Regions from separate parts of the Rummeliibacillus sp. TYF-LIM-RU47 genome, predicted to be linked through region 3. Evidence: riboswitches for the same ligand, from Rfam matches in the RefSeq annotation. Region 3 holds a riboswitch; each other region holds the start of a gene.

The links. Region 3 has a riboswitch for lysine ahead of F0527_RS14180 (transporter substrate-binding domain-containing protein). Riboswitches for the same ligand answer to the same signal wherever they lie in the genome.
Region 1: another riboswitch for lysine. It lies ahead of dapA (4-hydroxy-tetrahydrodipicolinate synthase); the one in region 3 lies ahead of F0527_RS14180 (transporter substrate-binding domain-containing protein).
Region 2: another riboswitch for lysine. It lies ahead of F0527_RS16175 (amino acid permease); the one in region 3 lies ahead of F0527_RS14180 (transporter substrate-binding domain-containing protein).

Annotation. Positions count from the first base shown of each region.
Region 1 covers NZ_VVIR01000003.1:78,222-84,195, forward strand. Annotated here, with positions in the region: gene F0527_RS13005 (NADH dehydrogenase subunit 5) at 1-183, opposite strand, end outside; gene F0527_RS13010 (NADH-dependent flavin oxidoreductase) at 459-1,565, opposite strand; gene F0527_RS13015 (D-glycero-alpha-D-manno-heptose-1,7-bisphosphate 7-phosphatase) at 1,702-2,223, opposite strand; gene F0527_RS13020 (YsnF/AvaK domain-containing protein) at 2,392-3,420, shown strand; lysine riboswitch at 3,508-3,688, shown strand; gene dapA (4-hydroxy-tetrahydrodipicolinate synthase) at 3,803-4,699, shown strand; gene F0527_RS13030 (cupin domain-containing protein) at 4,762-5,289, shown strand; gene F0527_RS17125 (hypothetical protein) at 5,440-5,974, opposite strand, start outside.
Region 2 covers NZ_VVIR01000007.1:3,596-9,569, forward strand. Annotated here, with positions in the region: gene F0527_RS16175 (amino acid permease) at 76-1,587, opposite strand; lysine riboswitch at 1,728-1,907, opposite strand; gene F0527_RS16180 (CynX/NimT family MFS transporter) at 2,102-3,316, shown strand; gene F0527_RS16185 (nitric oxide synthase oxygenase) at 3,367-4,446, opposite strand; gene F0527_RS16190 (catalase) at 4,960-5,974, shown strand, end outside.
Region 3 covers NZ_VVIR01000004.1:107,926-113,899, forward strand. Annotated here, with positions in the region: gene ldmS (L-aspartate--L-methionine ligase LdmS) at 1-861, shown strand, start outside; gene F0527_RS14175 (hypothetical protein) at 1,053-2,507, shown strand; lysine riboswitch at 2,604-2,790, shown strand; gene F0527_RS14180 (transporter substrate-binding domain-containing protein) at 2,894-3,745, shown strand; gene F0527_RS14185 (amino acid ABC transporter permease) at 3,910-4,656, shown strand; gene F0527_RS14190 (amino acid ABC transporter ATP-binding protein) at 4,677-5,405, shown strand; gene F0527_RS14195 (ATP-binding protein) at 5,693-5,974, shown strand, end outside.

The sequences.
Region 1 (5,974 bases), on a different contig from region 3:
TAATGCTCCTAGGAAATAATCTCCTTTAGAAAAAATAAGGCCTAATAAAGCGGCAATTGGTGCTAACGCCAGCATGCCGATATGAATGCGAATGAATCGAAGCGGGACTTGCGGATACAGGATACACAATCCGCTCCCTAGAGAAAGTCCAAGAAAAATGAGAAACAATAGTGGCCACGACATCCCAAATCCCTCCTTTTTTTACATAAAAAAACCGACAATTTCATCATTTAAAAGGCGCAAGGCACTATTAAACAAAGAAATTATCGGTTTACTTTTAACGAACCCATCTTGAATGGGGATTAATCGTCTACCTTTAATATTCATTCTTCCATTTAGAAGAATACCGTATTATAGTTCCATCTTTTCAAATGGCCATATCGCTATAGCTATTTGCTAAAATGTTCTATAACTAATTCATTATTAGTAGCATACTATTTGTCAAAAATTCTGTCAAGTCAAGCCTTCATTCCAGGAATCCAATTTGGTCTTTTAAGCGCTTCCCACATCGGGTCAGGGATCGCTAATTCTTTCTGCATAGACATATCCATTTCTGTTCGGATCGATGAAGGATTTTCTTGCGCCTTTTGCACCCAATCCGGTTCAATTAATAATTCACGACCTAATGCAACAAGATCGACACCTGTCTCCAATGCTTTCACTGCATCGTCGAAACTATAAATGGAACCTACCCCAATCAATGCAGTACGGCCATTGATCGTTTCAATTAACAGTTGAACACGTGTCTTTTCTTTGTCGCCAGTAAAACGATGCGGCTTCGTAAAGAATTCCATATGTGATACATGCAGATAATCCAGCCCTTCTGCAGCCAAAGCATCTACAAGTTGGATAGTATCATCCATTGTAATCCCGTTTTCTTCAGGTTCTTCAGGTGAGAAGCGATAGCCAATGATAAAGGCTTCTTTGGCATGCTTTTTAGCCACTTGTTTTACTTCACGCAGAACCTCTAATGGAAAGCGCATACGGTTCTCAATTACTCCACCATATTCATCTGTTCTTTTATTCGTGTGGGCAGAGAAAAATTGTTGCAATAAGTATGTGTTCGCCCCATGAATCTCAACGCCGTCATAGCCTGCTTCAATCGCACGACGCGTTGTTTCGCCATAGGCTTTGATTGCTTCTTTTACTTCTTCCGTTGTCATTGGTCTTGGTGTTGCATTGTCTGGAAAAGCGACATCGCTTGCACTCACGATTTCGCCATTCGGCACCTCTTCAGGAATAGAGCGTCTGCCACCATGGAAAATTTGAAGCACTGCTTTTGCTCCTCCAGCATGAATCGCATCAGCCACGCGTTTTAGACTAGGGATAAACTTGTCATCATATCCAGCAAACTGTCTTGGAAAACCTTTGCCGTTTTCTAAGACATGCGTGCAAGCTGTCACAATCATACCGACACCTTTTGAACGGCGGTCGTAATAAGCGACCTCCGCGTCTGTAACGGTACCATCGTCATTACCAGAGTAGTTCGTCATAGGTGCCATTACCACTCGATTGCGCAATGTAACCCCGTTTTTCAATGTATATTCTTCAAATAAATCTGCCATACATATTGACCTCCTATTTTTCATTTCTTCACTAATTTATCGTATTCTGCATGAAATCATGTGTCAAAGAATTGAAACTCCAGCAAAACAACTTTTGTACGTTCACGTTGTACAATAGGTACATTACAGATGCAAACTATTGATGTGCTATAATCCATTCTGCCGCTTCGCTCAGGTCATTACATACTGCATCGGCTATTGGATCGCGTTCACCTAAATAAACTGTTTTCGTCCCTGCTTTCTTCCCCGCCATAATATCTGTATCCGTATCACCAACCATAAATGATTTTGATAAGTCAACTTCATATTTTGTTGCTAAGTCTTCAATTAACTTGCTGTTAGGCTTTCGGCAAGCGCAACCAGCTTTTGGTTTATGTGGACAATAGACTGCCTCATCCACCTGAGCTCCCTGTTTCTTTAACTCCTCAATCATATGCAAGTGGATTTTTTTCAATTCCGATTCTTTCATATATCCAAGACCTACACCGCCCTGATTGGTGACCACAAACACAAAATCAAAATAAGCATTCAATTTTTTTATGGCTTCGGGAACACCCGGTAAGAAATACAAATCTTTCGGTTTGTTCACAAACTTTACCCTATTGGTTAGTACCTCATTAATGACCCCATCACGATCTAAAAATACGGCTTTTTTCATATATATAAGCACCTTTCTTTAGCGTTTATCTTCTTCATCATTGTCACATTTTACTAATTCTAAAACAAACATTCTTTTATGCTTAAGCGTTTCGTTGAAAGAGATTCGGGTATATTTATGTTGTAATCACATATCAAAAAAATGAAACAAATAATGGAGGTAATACACATGGATAAAAAAGTATTAGGAATTTATAACTCAAGCGCGGAAGTGATTAAAGCTATTGATGAATATCGTCAAAAAGGATATGCAACTGACGATTTCTCAATTGCACTTAATACAACAAACTTCCCTTCTGCTCCATCAGTCGTAAAAAATGAAACAGGTGTACTAACAGAAGATGTCGGTGGTCGCAATATGGAAGAAGATGAAGGTTTCTTCGATCGCCTAGCAGCAGTATTTAAAGGTGATTTCCACACAGATGTGGACCATGCATCTTATTACGAATATTTCTTAACACTTGGCTTTGATGAAGAATCTGCTCGTCGCTACGAACGCGATATTAACGATGGCCGTATTCTACTTTTAGCAAACAAAGAAGATGATGCCCTTTTAGGCACTGCTGACCCACTAACACCAGTAGACAACCAAGAGGCAAATGTAGGTCTTGATACCACAGTAGCTACTAATGATACAGTGGATGTTAATAATACAGTGGCAGATGAGCAAACATTAAAATTGCGCAAAGAACAACTTGATGTTGAAAAAGACCAAGTACAAACTGGTGAGGTTGAAGTTCACAAAGATGTTGTGGAAGAACCACAAACAGTCAATGTACCTGTCACACACGATGAAGTATATGTGGAAAGACGAAAAGTTACCGATGAAGCAGCTGCCACTACAGATGCTTATGCTCCAATGGGCGAAGACGACACCATCCGTATTCCAATCGTCGAAGAACAAATTGAAGTGACTAAAAGACCAGTGGTAAACGAAGAAGTAGTCATTGGTAAAAAACAAGTGACCGAAACAGAACAAGTCACTGATAATCTAAAACGCGAGGAAGCACGCATTGAAACGACTGGTGATGCTTCTGTTACAGATAGCGATGTAGATGCTGCAAATCGTGGTGCTATTACAGAGCAAGAATTGTACGACCCTGCAAATCAAAACGATAATGACCTTAAAAAGAACAATCTTGATGATACGCTTACAGCTGGCAATATGAATGCCGATATTAAAAACAGAGAAATATAATAATATTTAGCTTTCTATCTTGTAAAAGCATAGCTAGACTGCTATACTTTCTGTAATTGAATATTCACTTATTTCAATATCTTTTGAAATAAGGATAGAGGCGCAAAAACCATGAGTAAGCTGCAAGAGGATGATGAGATCCGACTACTGCAGTGGAAAGGGGAATTTGCCGAAGCTTAGAGAAACTCATATTTCTCTATTGCTGGGCCTGTTGTTGAATAAACACAGGACTGTCATGTAGGAAACTATATGGAGGGCTATCGTACGCATGGAGATGACTTTATGAATTCTCGCAGCAACGTAGTCACATCACGTTGCTGCTTTTTTTGCGTCATTTTCTATACTGCCCTTCTCCAAAAAATGAAAAGGAAGTGGAGAAGCAATGAATTTTGGAAGAATTATAACGGCGATGGTGACCCCATTTGACCAACAAGGAAATATTGACTTTAGAGCTACTCGTGAGCTGATTAATTATCTTATCGAAAACGGCTCAGATGGCATTGTGGTAGCTGGCACTACAGGTGAATCCCCTACACTCACAACGGCAGAAAAAATCAGTTTATTTCAATTTGTCGTAGATGAAGTAAACCATAGGGTTCCTGTTATTGCAGGCACCGGATCTAATAATACAAGGGCATCCATTGAACTGACTAAATCTGCTGAAGATACTGGGGTGGATGGAATCATGCTTGTTGCACCTTACTATAATAAACCATCACAAGAAGGTCTTTATCAGCACTTCAAAGCAATTGCGGATTCAACGCAGCTACCAATCATTCTCTACAATATCCCTGGAAGAAGTGTTGTCAATCTATCCGTTGAAACAGTCACTCGCCTTGCCGCGATTAATAACATCGTGTCCATTAAAGATGCGAGCGGAAATTTGGATGCAATGGCTGAACTCATTACAAAAACACCCAATGATTTCAGTGTCTATACAGGAGAAGACCATTTAACACTGCCATCTTTATCGATTGGCGCTACTGGCGTTATTTCTGTATCTTCCCATATTATTGGAAATGAAATGCAAGCGATGATGGAAAAGTTTAAAAACGGGAATGTGATGGAAGCTGCGGTAGATCATCGTAGGCTTCTCCCTATATTCAAAGGACTATTTAGCGCACCTAACCCTTGCCCTGTAAAAGCCGGACTGAATCTGAGAGGAATAGCAGTAGGCGGTGTACGTTTGCCTTTAATACCCCTTAATGAAGAAGAAACTACTGAGTTGCAGCATCTATTGCAGACTGTATGTAAAGAAGACACAGCTTTAAAAAGTTAATTTAAAATAGGCACCAAAGTTCCGCGAGAAGCGTACAGTATAGTAAAAAAAGGAATGATGTTTTGTATCACTATCATTGTCCATCTTGCGGAACAACCCACGGCTATTATCCGAATAGCCCCTCCCCTTACCAGTTTCAAAATCAATACCAGCAAACCTACCAAAGTCCGAATAGTGTTTATTTAAGAGATTATGGTCCAGCACCTTTTGCTCTCAATATAGACACAGCAACAAAACAAAACACAAACTACCGCACAGCGCTATGGTCCGGTGAGCATTTGCAGCTTACTCTGATGAGCATTCCGGTCGGAGGAGATATTGGTTTGGAGATTCACCCGCATACGGACCAGTTTATTCGCATTGAAGAAGGCGAAGGCCTTGTACAAATGGGTAAGAATAAACAGTTCTTAGACTTCCAGCAACCAGTGCGGAATGATTATGTCTTTTTCGTTCCAGCTGGTACATGGCATAATCTAACCAATACAGGCAACAAGCCAATCAAGCTGTATTCAATCTATGCACCTCCTAACCATCCACGCGGCACGGTCCATCAAACCAAAGCAATCGCCGAAGCGGAGGAACCCCAATAAAAAAGCATTAAATAAGCAGCTTCCGCCTTATGGGGAGGCTGCTTTTTCTGAATAAAGGGTGATTCTTCCTTTTAAATTTTGAACATAAGAAAAGGAGAATCTTTTTTCGCAAGATTCTCCTTTTCTACTGATTTAATTAGCGAATACCTTTTATTTCGGTGTAACTTTAATAGTCAAAGGAGCTTTGAGGCTATAACGGCCTTTTTTCACGGTATAAACAAACTCCCGTTTATCAGTTCCTTCTGCGATGGTTGCTTTTTTCACTAGGTGATGGTTGTGATCGTATAATAGCATTTTTCCAGAACCCGTTAACTCAAATTTAAACTTCGTATCTTTTTTAACGTTCAGTGTATAAAAACGACTTTCTTGATTTGGTTTATTGATTTTTAAATGGGGTGTCGTTTCGTAGCGAATCCCCACATGTCCTGGAACACCTTTTTGAGTAGGTATAATCGACAATGAATACTTGCCGTTTGGTGCATTTGATGAGAAGTGTGTTGTCGAAATATGAACAACTGGATATGTTTTACCTGTTTTTTTATTCGTCAACACAATATTTTCAACCGTTCTTTTAAATGGATCTTCGTTTGATACGCCATACAACATGATATGTTCATCCGTTGTTAGGTTGATATCAACTGAAGGGGTTGAATATTGGTAATACGGTAATTTTACTCTAGGCGTA
Region 2 (5,974 bases), on a different contig from region 3:
ATTAAACGAAACGGCTCAATTCACAATAAAAAAGCTAATCTACCAACGTTGATAGATTAGCTTTCAAGATTTAAATTATTGTACTTGGCGTTTCGTTGTCAGATCTGCTTCTTCTAGACGTACAACCTTTGTTTTACATTTCAGTTTATGGCCAAACCAGATAATAAGGAAGATTGGCAAGCCAATATAGGATACTAGGATGCCATACCAATCAATATGGTCGCCTGTAAACGCTGTGTAGTTTTGCCCTAAGATAACGATCGCACAAAGGACAAAGGCAAAAATCGGGCCAAATGGGAAAAATTTAGAGCGATACGGCAACTCTGAGAGATCACGACCCTGTGCCACAAATGCTTTTCGGAAACGATAATGACTGGTCGCTATACCAAGCCATGCAATGAAACCGCACATACCAGAAGCATTTAAGAGCCAGATATACACTGTACCAGATCCAAAAAGTGATGCCAAAAAGGATAAACAAGCCACTGCTACTGTTAAAACAAGTGCTGCAACAGGAACACCGCGGTTGTTTAGTTTTTTGAAAATCTTCGGTGCATTACCTTCCATTGCTAATTCACGTAATGTACGAGATGCTGCATATAACCCTGAGTTGCCGGCTGAAAGAATCGCTGTAAGGATAACTGCGTTCATCACAGAAGCAGCAAAGGCAATGCCTGCATTTTCAAATATTAATGTAAAAGGACTTACTGCCACGTCATCGCTATTTGCTAAACGTGCATCCGTATAAGGAATTAATAAGCCGATCGCTAAGATAGCTAAAACATAAAACAATAGAATTCGCCAAAAGACCGAGCGTACAGCCTGTGGGATTGTTTTTTCTGGATTTTCCGTTTCACCAGCTGTAATCCCAAGCAATTCTGTCCCTTGGAAGGAGAAGCCTGCAGCTAAGAAAATGCCTAATGTAGCAAAAAATCCACCATGGAAAGGCGCGTCGCCTTTAAAGAAATTAGTAAATCCAACAGGAGCATGTCCGCCGAGAATACCAAAAATCATTAAGAAACTAATGATAATAAATATAATAATTGTTGCTACTTTGATAAGCGCAAACCAATATTCGCTTTCACCAAAACTTTTTACTGACAAAAAGTTTAAAGTAAAGATAATTATAAGAAATGCAGCGCTCCAAATAAATGAAGGTGTGTGTGGGAACCAATATTTCATAACAATCGCTACAGCTGAAATTTCAGCTGCAATCGTTACTGCCCAGTTGTACCAATAATTCCAACCAAGCGCGAATCCTAATGAAGGATCAACAAATTTGGAAGCATATGTGCTGAATGATCCTGATACAGGCATATAAGCGGCCATTTCCCCTAAACTTGTCATAAGGAAAAATACCATTACACCAATTAGTCCATAAGCTAACAGTGCTCCTCCGGGACCCGCTTCTGCAACTGAGTTGCCGCTTGCTAAAAGTAGGCCTGTACCGATTGTACCGCCAAGTGAAATCATGGAAATATGGCGACTTTTTAAGCTGCGTTTCAGTTTCTGTTGTGTATTTGAATGAGAATCATGTTTAATGTTTGTTCGTATTCCTGCATTTGTATGTGTTTCTACTCTATTCATAACTCTCCTCTTTCCGTTTTTCATTGCAAGAAAAGGTCGAGCTGAAGGTATTCTTCGCCGCTGTCTATTACAGCTAAAATTTAAATAAAAAAGCCATCACATATATAACTGAGATGGCGTCCGAATTCCCCATCAACCTTGATCAAGATAGCTCAACACGCCGACTTTGGCGTGACAGTTCTGCACCTTTCGATAGCAGCCCCAGCACTAGCAATAAAAAGCTTGCTTGTACTTCGGCAATATTCCCTTTTTAATCGAGTCCTAAACGCTTTCTCGCCTCGTCGATTATACTCATGAATACCGCGACCTCTACCTCATCTATTGGATGAGGCATGCAATATATAGTTTTAAGTTACCTACATTGTAATATATTAAGCACATAACTACAAGGGTAAATAGAAAATTACTATATTTTAGAAAGAAGTGGACATGTTTTGTAAAACAAATATTGATAAAGCAAAATGATTCCTGTACGTTTTTATTATCTATTATAAATTCAAAAGGAGGATTTCCTTTGGCTTCAGAACAAGCTACGAACCGAAACAAGAAGCTGTCATGGGACAAAAAAACATGGCTTTTAGTGCTCGGTATTATCTTTATCGCCACAACATTGCGATCCCCTCTCACTGCTGTTGGCCCTATTATTGCAGATATTAAAGAAGAGCTCACTATATCAAATGTGTGGGCGGGATTGATTACAACTATCCCCTTGCTTGCATTTGCAGTTGTCTCACCATTTGTCCCTAAAATTTCACGACGTTTTGGATTTGAAAGAACATTGTTATCAGCCTTAATACTTTTGGCTATTGGTATCTTAATGCGTTCAGCGGGCAGTGTCTTTTTCTTATTCTTTGGAACGATTATCATCGGAGTTGCTATTTCATTTGGCAATGTCCTCTTGCCTGCTCTTATTAAATTAAAGTTTCCTCTTCAAGTAGGATTGTTAACAGCACTTTATTCTGTTTCCATGAACCTATCCGCCAGTATAGCAGCAGGCGTGAGCAATCCAATAGCAGAAACAACAATCGGATGGAAAGGAGCTCTTGCCTGTTGGGGTATTCTGGCCATTCTCGCTATCATAGTATGGCTACCACAATTGCGGAATCATGTGAAGGTAATAAACAGCAATGAACCTTCTCAACGTAATAAACCTATGTGGAAGTATCCTCTTACATGGGCTATTACCTTCACGATGGGGCTACAATCCCTGTTGTTTTATACGACGGCTACTTGGATTCCAGGACTGCTTGAAACCCAAGGCATGAGCCCGAGCAAAGCGGGATGGATGTTTTCTATTCTACAGATAGCACAATTGCCAATGACTTTTTTAACCCCGATTCTTGCAGGTAAAAAAGCTGACCAAAGGCCGCTCGTTGCATTATTGTCACTGTTTTACTTTGCAGGCTTTGCAGGTATATTTATGAATTGGACAGAGCTTACATTGTTATGGATGTTAATGATTGGATTCGCCGGAGGGGCATCCTTTAGTCTTTCTATGATGCTTTTCTCCCTTCGTTCTCGCAACGCACAAGAAGCAGCTGAGCTTTCAGGCACTGCACAATCCATCGGTTATTTGCTAGCTGCGATAGGACCTGTACTATATGGCTTTATCCATGACAGCTTCCATAGTTGGCATGCCGCTAACAGCTTATATCTTATTGTCACAGTCCTTTTGTTCGTCTTTGCATTCATTTCTGCTAAAGACCGATTTGTAACGAAAGAACAATAACAAAAGCGCCATTAGCCTGTAGCTAATGAGCGCTTTTTCATTTGTATTCTCTAGTCTTCCAATATCTTAAAAGGTGACGACCGATAAGAATACGCTGGCGAGTTCTTTTTATTTTTATACGGTTTATGAAAAATATGCGTTAAAGCCGGTGATAGAGGCGGAATAAGCCAAGTCCAATTGCCTGTTACATCTCTATTTTCCGCTTCTTCGTTCATTTCAAAACGTTTAAATTGCTGTGCTGCAGTGTGATGATCCACAATACTGACACCATCTTCCCGGAAAGAATACAAAACGGCTTCATTTAATTCTATTAGTGCACGATCTTGCCATAAGTTTGTGTTTGATCGCATATCTAAGCCCATCTTCTTCGCAATTAAAGGAAGCTGATTATAACGATTTTCGTCTGCAAGATTTCTTGCACCAATTTCCGTTCCCATATACCAACCGTTAAAAGGAGCGGCAGTATAGACGACTCCCCCTATCTCAAGAGGCATACTTGAAATGATAGGAACTGCATACCACTTTAAATGTAACTCAGAAAACCAGCTATATCCTGGATGCCTGATTTCCACTTCATTTATGTATATAGAAGGAATCTCAAAGAACTTAGGTGGACGATTATCAACTTGAATAACTAAAGGCAACACGTCAAATTGCCCTCTCTTCCCTTTCCATCCAAGTTTTAAGCACTCATTTGTAAAAGCAACCGAATCCGCATCACCCACAATGGTTTGATCTTCACATTCATAACCCGCATAGCGTATCAATTGATGATTCCAAATACGGACACGGCCGGGCTCAAAAATTGTGATACAAGGCTTGATCTTCCCATTATTAAAGGCATATTCAATATGACTTATCAATTTTTGAAAAATAGTTTCTTCTTCTAATACGCCCCGTTCATCCTTCACCTGAAGGGTTTTCCAAAATAACCTGCCTATACACTTATTGCTGTTCCTCCAAGCAACCTGAGCACCGTAGCTCAATTCTTCAGGAGTATGATTATAACTTCCATTTTCCTCAATTTCTTGACGTACCTCTTTCAAACGATGATCTAATTGTTCATCCGGCAAATGATTCTCTTTATAATATAAAGTCAAAAAAGCGACTGCTTCATCTATTATGGCCATTATGTCCTCCTCGACCTGTCATTACCCCTATGATAAATCAAAAAAATCAGCGAAAAAATATGTAGATTATATATTCATTTATAAAGAATTGGAGAAATAGCATTAACATATTCAATGTTGATAAAAGGAATAGATTTGGCAATGTATTCATAGCGTATAGTAATAGATATATATTTTCATTTATACCTATCCACAGCCTCCCAATGATAATAGTAATTATTATAAAGAAGTTGTTAATACAGTTAACATAATTAAAGAAGTCAAATAAGATATGTTTTTCAAACCATTTAAATTACATCCAAACCGTATTGTTGGCAAAGTTTAACGTTGAATATCAACTTTTATTTTTCACAATTTAAGGAAGCAAATTAATTGACAAACATCGTATTATTTATATTCTATTCTTTAAGATACAAATTCCTTAAAAATAATTATTATAATTTACATTTAGCTATGACTCTGTTATAGTTATTTTCGAAGAGATAATTCTATAGATTTAAGGGGGAATTATGAATGGCAAACGACCAAAATAAAAAATTAACAACTGCGGCTGGTGCACCTGTCGTAAGCAATACAAATTCAATGACAGCAGGCAAACGTGGTCCAGTTCTATTGCAAGATGTTTATTTAATTGAAAAACTAGCAAACTTTAACCGTGAAGTGATTCCTGAACGCCGTATGCACGCAAAAGGATCAGGTGCATTCGGAACATTTACTGTAACGCACGATATTACAAAATATACAAAAGCGGCTATCTTCTCTGAAGTTGGCAAGAAAACAGACATGTTCGCTCGATTCTCAACAGTAGCCGGTGAACGTGGTGCTGCTGATGCAGAACGCGATATCCGTGGTTTTGCATTAAAATTCTATACCGAACAAGGTAACTGGGACTTAGTCGGAAATAATACACCTGTATTCTTCTTCCGTGATGCCATGCATTTCCCTGATTTAAACCATGCTGTTAAACGCGACCCTCGTACAAATATGCGTTCCGCGAATAACAACTGGGACTTCTGGACAAATCTTCCTGAAGCATTACACCAAATCACATATGTAATGGGCGACCGTGGAATTCCTACTGACTACCGCCATATGCATGGTTTTGGTTCTCATACGTATTCAATGATTAATGCTAATAATGAGCGCGTGTATGTTAAATTCCACTTTGAAACACAACAAGGAATCAAAAACTACACTGACCAAGAAGCAGCAGAAGTAGTTGCAAATGACCGTGAGTCTTCACAACGTGATTTATATGAAGCAATCGAACGCGGCGAATTCCCTAAATGGAAAATGTCTATCCAAGTGATGACAGATGAACAAGCGCGTAACCACCGCGACAATCCATTCGATTTAACAAAGGTATGGTATAAATCTGAATATCCACTAATTCCAGTAGGAGAATTTGAATTAAATCGCAATGCGGAAAACTACTTTGCGGATGTAGAACAAGCTGCATTCCAACCATCAAATGTAGTGCCTGGTATTAGCTTCTCACCAGACCGCATGTTGCAAGCTCGTTTATTCT
Region 3 (5,974 bases):
GATGAAGAAGAAATCAGTCGAGATTGTTATTGGATGGATGCAGAAATGTTTAATTATTTGAACTGTAAGGCTAATATCGATGATATCATCCCAAAACAGTATGTACCTAAACGAGACGTTGTTTGCATAGATCAATTAGAGGAAGAGCTTAAATCATGGCAGCTACCACTTATTTTAAAACAAGGTGAAGATTTGCCTTCATCTGGGGGCTATGGTGTTATGATTTGTCACACTGACGATCAGCTAGTCGCGGCCGTCCGCAAATTTAAAAGTGAAGATGCAAAAATGGTTATTGTTGAAGAGTGTCTTGATATAGAAGTGAATTATTGCTGCCAGTACCTTTATTCAGAAGAAACTGGTATCCAATTCATCGGTGCATCGAAGCAAATTACAGATGACAACGGAATATACAGTGGAAATATACTAGTAGAGAATGTACCAGAAGAAATCATTCAGGCAGGTCGCGAAATTATGGAATGCGGTGTAGAAAAAGGGTTTATCGGTGTAGCGGGATTTGACCTTGTTATTACAAAGGATGGCCAAGTGAAAGCTATCGATTTGAACTTTAGACAAAATGGTTCTACATCCATGTTATTACTACACGAACAACTTGGAAAGCCAGTAAACAAGTTTTTAGCCTACCGATCAAATGACCAACGAGATGCATTCTATACAGCGATAAAAGAGTATGTTGAAAAAGGCGTACTATTCCCATTAGCCTACTATGATGGAGATTATTTCGAGCAAAAAAAACCATCTAGATTTACCGGAGTCTGGTATGCAGATTCAATCGAAGAGATTGAACGGTATGAAAAAGAGCTTATGGAAAAAAGTGTTTTAGAAAACGGACCAGAGGATTAATTCCTCTGGCTTTTTTTTGATTTGTTTAAGCCCAAATGTATTATTTATGGTAGAATTTTTTAGTAGTAGCACTGTAAAATTAACAAAGAAGATACTACTTTTAGTAGAAAGAGCACTTTTATTATAGATGAACAATACTAACCACTTAATAATTAGATATAGAAAATTAAATGAATATGGGGAGAAAACCAATGAAGAGCTGGGAATTTATATTACGCGATTATATGATTGGGCGTCCGGTCATTGCTATTCAGTACGATGAGGACGATCCGACAGTTGGAGAAATTGTAGACTTAAATAGAGAGTTGCCTTATGGGCAAATCGAAGTAACAGAAGACGGAAAATTAGCATCACTTTTAATTGAAATGGAAGACATCATGGAACACAATGATGTGTCACTTGATGAGTATGAAGAATTAACACAAGAGGATTTGATGGGAATTGCGGAAGATTTTATAGATGAATTCTATCAAAAAGAACTTACTTTCCGCAGTATTTCTGAATGGAATGGTGAATCATACTTGTTAACGTTTGAAGCAAAGGATGTTGCACTAAATCTATTCTTGCCTAATTCAGGTGTGACGCTAGAAATAAATAAACAAGGTTTTATCCTGTCGGCTACCTTTAATCAGTCGTATTATCAGCTAGCCTATCCTGATATTCAGATTTCTGCTGAAGATGCTAGGGAAATTCTTTTTGAACAACCGCTTGTCGAACTTGCGATTGCAGACTTGAATGGGGAATTACAGCTTCTCTACAAACCAAAAAGTGGCACTTTTAGAGTACATGTAGACGGTAGTCTCCAATACGAAGAGGATTTTATGGAATATGGGGAGCAAAATGCTAATTCCTTTGAGCCCGTTACAGTAACCGAGAGTGTAAAAACATTGCTTGGTGTAACTGATGATATGCAATTGATTGAGGACGGAGCAAATCGTTTTTGGTATATAGGCAATTCGAAAAACACCGATGAAGAAGAACCTGTTATTAAAATTGAAAACATAGATTCTATGTTTATGGAATACGAATCGCTGGTAGAGTGGGAAGAGCAGAAAGAAGAACTGCCAGAAGCTACATTAGCTAATAAAGCAAAAATGTTCCTAGAGGCGATTGTGGGCGATGTCCATGAAAAGTACCTGTTAGAAGTACAGCAAGGGGAAATGGAATATTCGTCATATGGCATAATAACAGAAGAAGACTTGTCAGAAGAGGAACGACAATTCTTTGAAGAGTTGGAGTTAGAAGAAGATGATGAGTTTGACGAAAACTTTGACTTTGAGCCATACACAACATTTTCATTTATAAGACAGCATAAGGGTGTCCTATTAAGTGATTACACCATTCATATCAATGTAGGGAAATATACGGGGATTATTCGTGAATGTTCGCTGCTGTTGCCAAACGAAGGGAAGTTAAATACCCTAGACATTGTACCAGTCCTGCCTTTAGAGGAAGCCGACGCTAAATTTAAAGAACAGCTGGAAATGCATCTTGCACGAACTGAGGTCAATGATGAAGAAGATGAAGACCTAATTATATATGATTTGACTTATGAAGCAGAATTTCCAGCTGGAAAAGAAATCATGGCTATTAATGCCATGAGCGGGGAAGTCTATTATGCAGAAGAAGAATATGAGGAAGATTGATGGCTAGAATCTTTTAAATTGTTGAAATATTATTGACATCCATTCCATCCCTATTGTAGACTGTTTAAAACATAACTAAATATAGCCTCACTTATACGGTGAGGTAGAGGCGCAGTATTTATTAGTTCTTAGTGGAGTTAGAGAAAGCGATGAGTCTAAGAAGAAGGAAATATTGCCGAAGTGTGTAACAAGTTTCTCATTGTTGTATGCTGGGTCTGCAGTGAATAACTGCAGGACTGTCTCAATAAATTTCTATGGTTTATTGAGTTGTGCTATCTCAAATTGGGATATAAGTAGAGGATTTAGGACTAGAATTACGTAGCCCTGAGTTCAACTCAGGTCTATAATTCTAGTCTTTTTTATTTAGAAAAAAGGGAGAGATCAATATGAAAAAAATAGGAACACTGTTATCAAGCATGTTACTAATTGCTGTGCTAATTCTAACAGGGTGCAGTTCTAAAGAATCTGGTGATGCAAAGTCTTCAGGCAGCAAAGGAAGCGACACATTTACAGTCGGCATGGAAGCAGGTTATCCGCCGTTTAACTGGACGCAAAGTGACGATTCTAATGGTGCGGTTGCCATTCAAGGGAACGCTGAGTATGCAGGTGGGTATGATGTTCAAATTGCCAAAAAAATTGCAGATGGCTTAGGGAAAAAACTTGTCATTTCTAAAATGGAATGGGACGGTTTAGTGCCAGCTTTAGCTTCAGGTAAGATAGATGCGATTATTGCAGGGATGTCTCCTACTGAAGAACGCAAAAAGACAATCGACTTCTCTGACAATTACTATACATCTCATCTAGTGATGGTCGTTAAAAAAGGAAGTAAATATGAAAATGCTACTTCAATTGAAGACTTTAAAGGGGCAAGAGTAACAGCTCAATTAAATACATTCCACTATACAGTTATTGATCAAATTCCAGGCGTGAAAAAACAAACAGCAACGGATAATTTCTCCGCTATGCGCGTGGCTTTACAAGCAGGCAAGATGGATGCATATGTTTCAGAGAAACCAGAAGCAGTATCAGCAACTTCAGCCAATGATCAATTTAAAATGGTTGAATTTAGCGACGGCAAAGGATTTAAAACAGCCGCGGAAGATACACAAACAGCAGTGGGTATACCGAAAGATAGCAAATTAACAAAGAAAATCAATGAAATACTAAAAGGCATCTCAGAAGAAGAGCGTACAAAAATGATGGATGATGCCATTAAACAACAACCAGCAGCCAAATAATGCAAAAGTTCACTTAGTGAAAGTGCTCTTCAGCTTTCACTAGCTTTGCATCAATCGCGCTTTAACATGTAATATTTACGCCTAAAGGATACGGCATGTATTAAAGCTTTGTTATAGGAGAGACATAAGCATCTGTTAAGGCGCTGTTTGGAGGAGGAAAATAGATGAGTTTAGAATGGTTTATAGAGATTATCGTCAATAACTGGCCAATGTTTTTAAGAGGCGCATGGATGACGTTGCTCATTGCGACAGTTGGTACAATTTTTGGCGCCTTAATTGGCTTAATCATCGGTATTATTCATACAATCCCGAAAAGCAAAAGTAGAATTAAAAGAGTATTTTTAAAATGCGTAAGCATCATTTTATCGGTATATGTGGAATTTTTCCGCGGAACCCCAATGATTGTGCAGGCGATGGTTGTTTACTTTGGTTCTGACCTGATATTTCACATTGATATGAACCGTACATTTGCGGCAATGTTCATTGTTTCTCTCAATACAGGGGCTTACATGGCAGAAATCGTACGAGGTGGCATTATTAGCATCGACAATGGACAATTTGAAGCAGCACGCGCGATTGGTATGAATCATTGGAAAACGATGGTGCATGTCGTTTTGCCACAGGTAATGCGCAATATTTTGCCAGCTACAAGCAATCAATACATTATGAATATTAAAGATACATCAGTGTTAAATGTGATCGGTGTTACCGAATTATTCTTCCAAACGAAGACGATTGCAGGAAATAACTTCCGCTACTTTGAGTCATTCTTTGTCGCCTGTATCATTTATCTGATTATGACTATTATAGTGACACAAATATTGAGATATTTCGAAAGAAAACTTGCCGGCAATGCAACATATCAGCTAATAGATAATCAAGAAATGCTGAGCGGACAGAAGGCATCATAATAACAAAGGAGAGGGATTCTATGGAAAACATTATCGATATCATGCATCTCAATAAATCCTTTGGATCACATGAGGTATTAAGAGATATTAACTTTTCTGTTAAGGAGGGTGAAGTAGTTTGTGTGATTGGCTCTTCGGGCTCAGGGAAATCAACACTGCTGCGCTGTATTAACTTGCTTGAATCGCCCACTGGCGGAAAGATTTTATATAAAGGACAGGATATACTGGACCAAGAGCATAATTTAAATACATACCGTACTCACCTCGGCATGGTATTCCAGCAATTTAATCTGTTTAATAACTGTGATGTATTAAGCAATTGTATGGTAGGACCAATAAAAGTATTAAAGCGGCCAAAGGAAGAAGCGAAGGAAGTGGCGATGAAATATTTAAAGGTTGTCGGGATGGATCGTTACAAAAATGCTCGTCCCCATCAGCTTTCAGGTGGCCAAAAACAACGTGTAGCCATTGCCAGAGCCCTCTCTATGCAGCCTGATGCGCTACTGTTTGACGAACCGACATCTGCCTTAGACCCTGAGATGGTAGGAGAAGTCTTGAAAGTGATGAAAGAGCTGGCGAATCTAGGTTTAACAATGATTATAGTGACACATGAAATGGAATTTGCAAGGGAAGTTTCCGATCGTATTGTCTTTATGGATCAAGGTGTTATCGTAGAAGATGGCAAGCCAGAAGAGGTATTTAATCAACCTAAGAATGAGCGTACAAGGGCATTTTTGCAAAGAGCATAACAAAATACAGGGAACTATTAAATGGTTTCTCGAAATCTCAAATGATTTTCAGCACACCTATTCATTTTTCATAAAAGCTCATTGATCAAATGAGCTAACAGTTAGACGATATCCACGCCCTTAGTAGCGTGGATATCGTCTTTTGTTTTTTATATGACTTATAAGTTTCACCGTATTTTTTCATTCTAGTGCAATCATGGTAATATAAAGAGAATATATTATCTGATTGGAGGGGAATCTCCATAGGCATTAGTCAAAAAAATTGGTTGAAGTCGGAAACGATATGGATGTTATTGATCGCTGTTTTAACAGCTGTCAGTAGCGAAATTAAACTCTCTCCCTTTCAAGGCGAACCGTTTCGCTTTGGAGTAGGCAGTATAACTTTCTTAGTGCTTCTGTTAGCTCGGAAACCAAAGTCCGTTTTAAAAACAGGTATTATAACGGGGACAACCGTAGTTCTTTTTCGTCTCATTATTTCAGTTATATTTTACAGTGGCACATGGGACAATAGCTTTCAAGAACATCTTCCTGCGTTTTTTTATTACTTCTTGTATGTTCTCCTTTTTCAA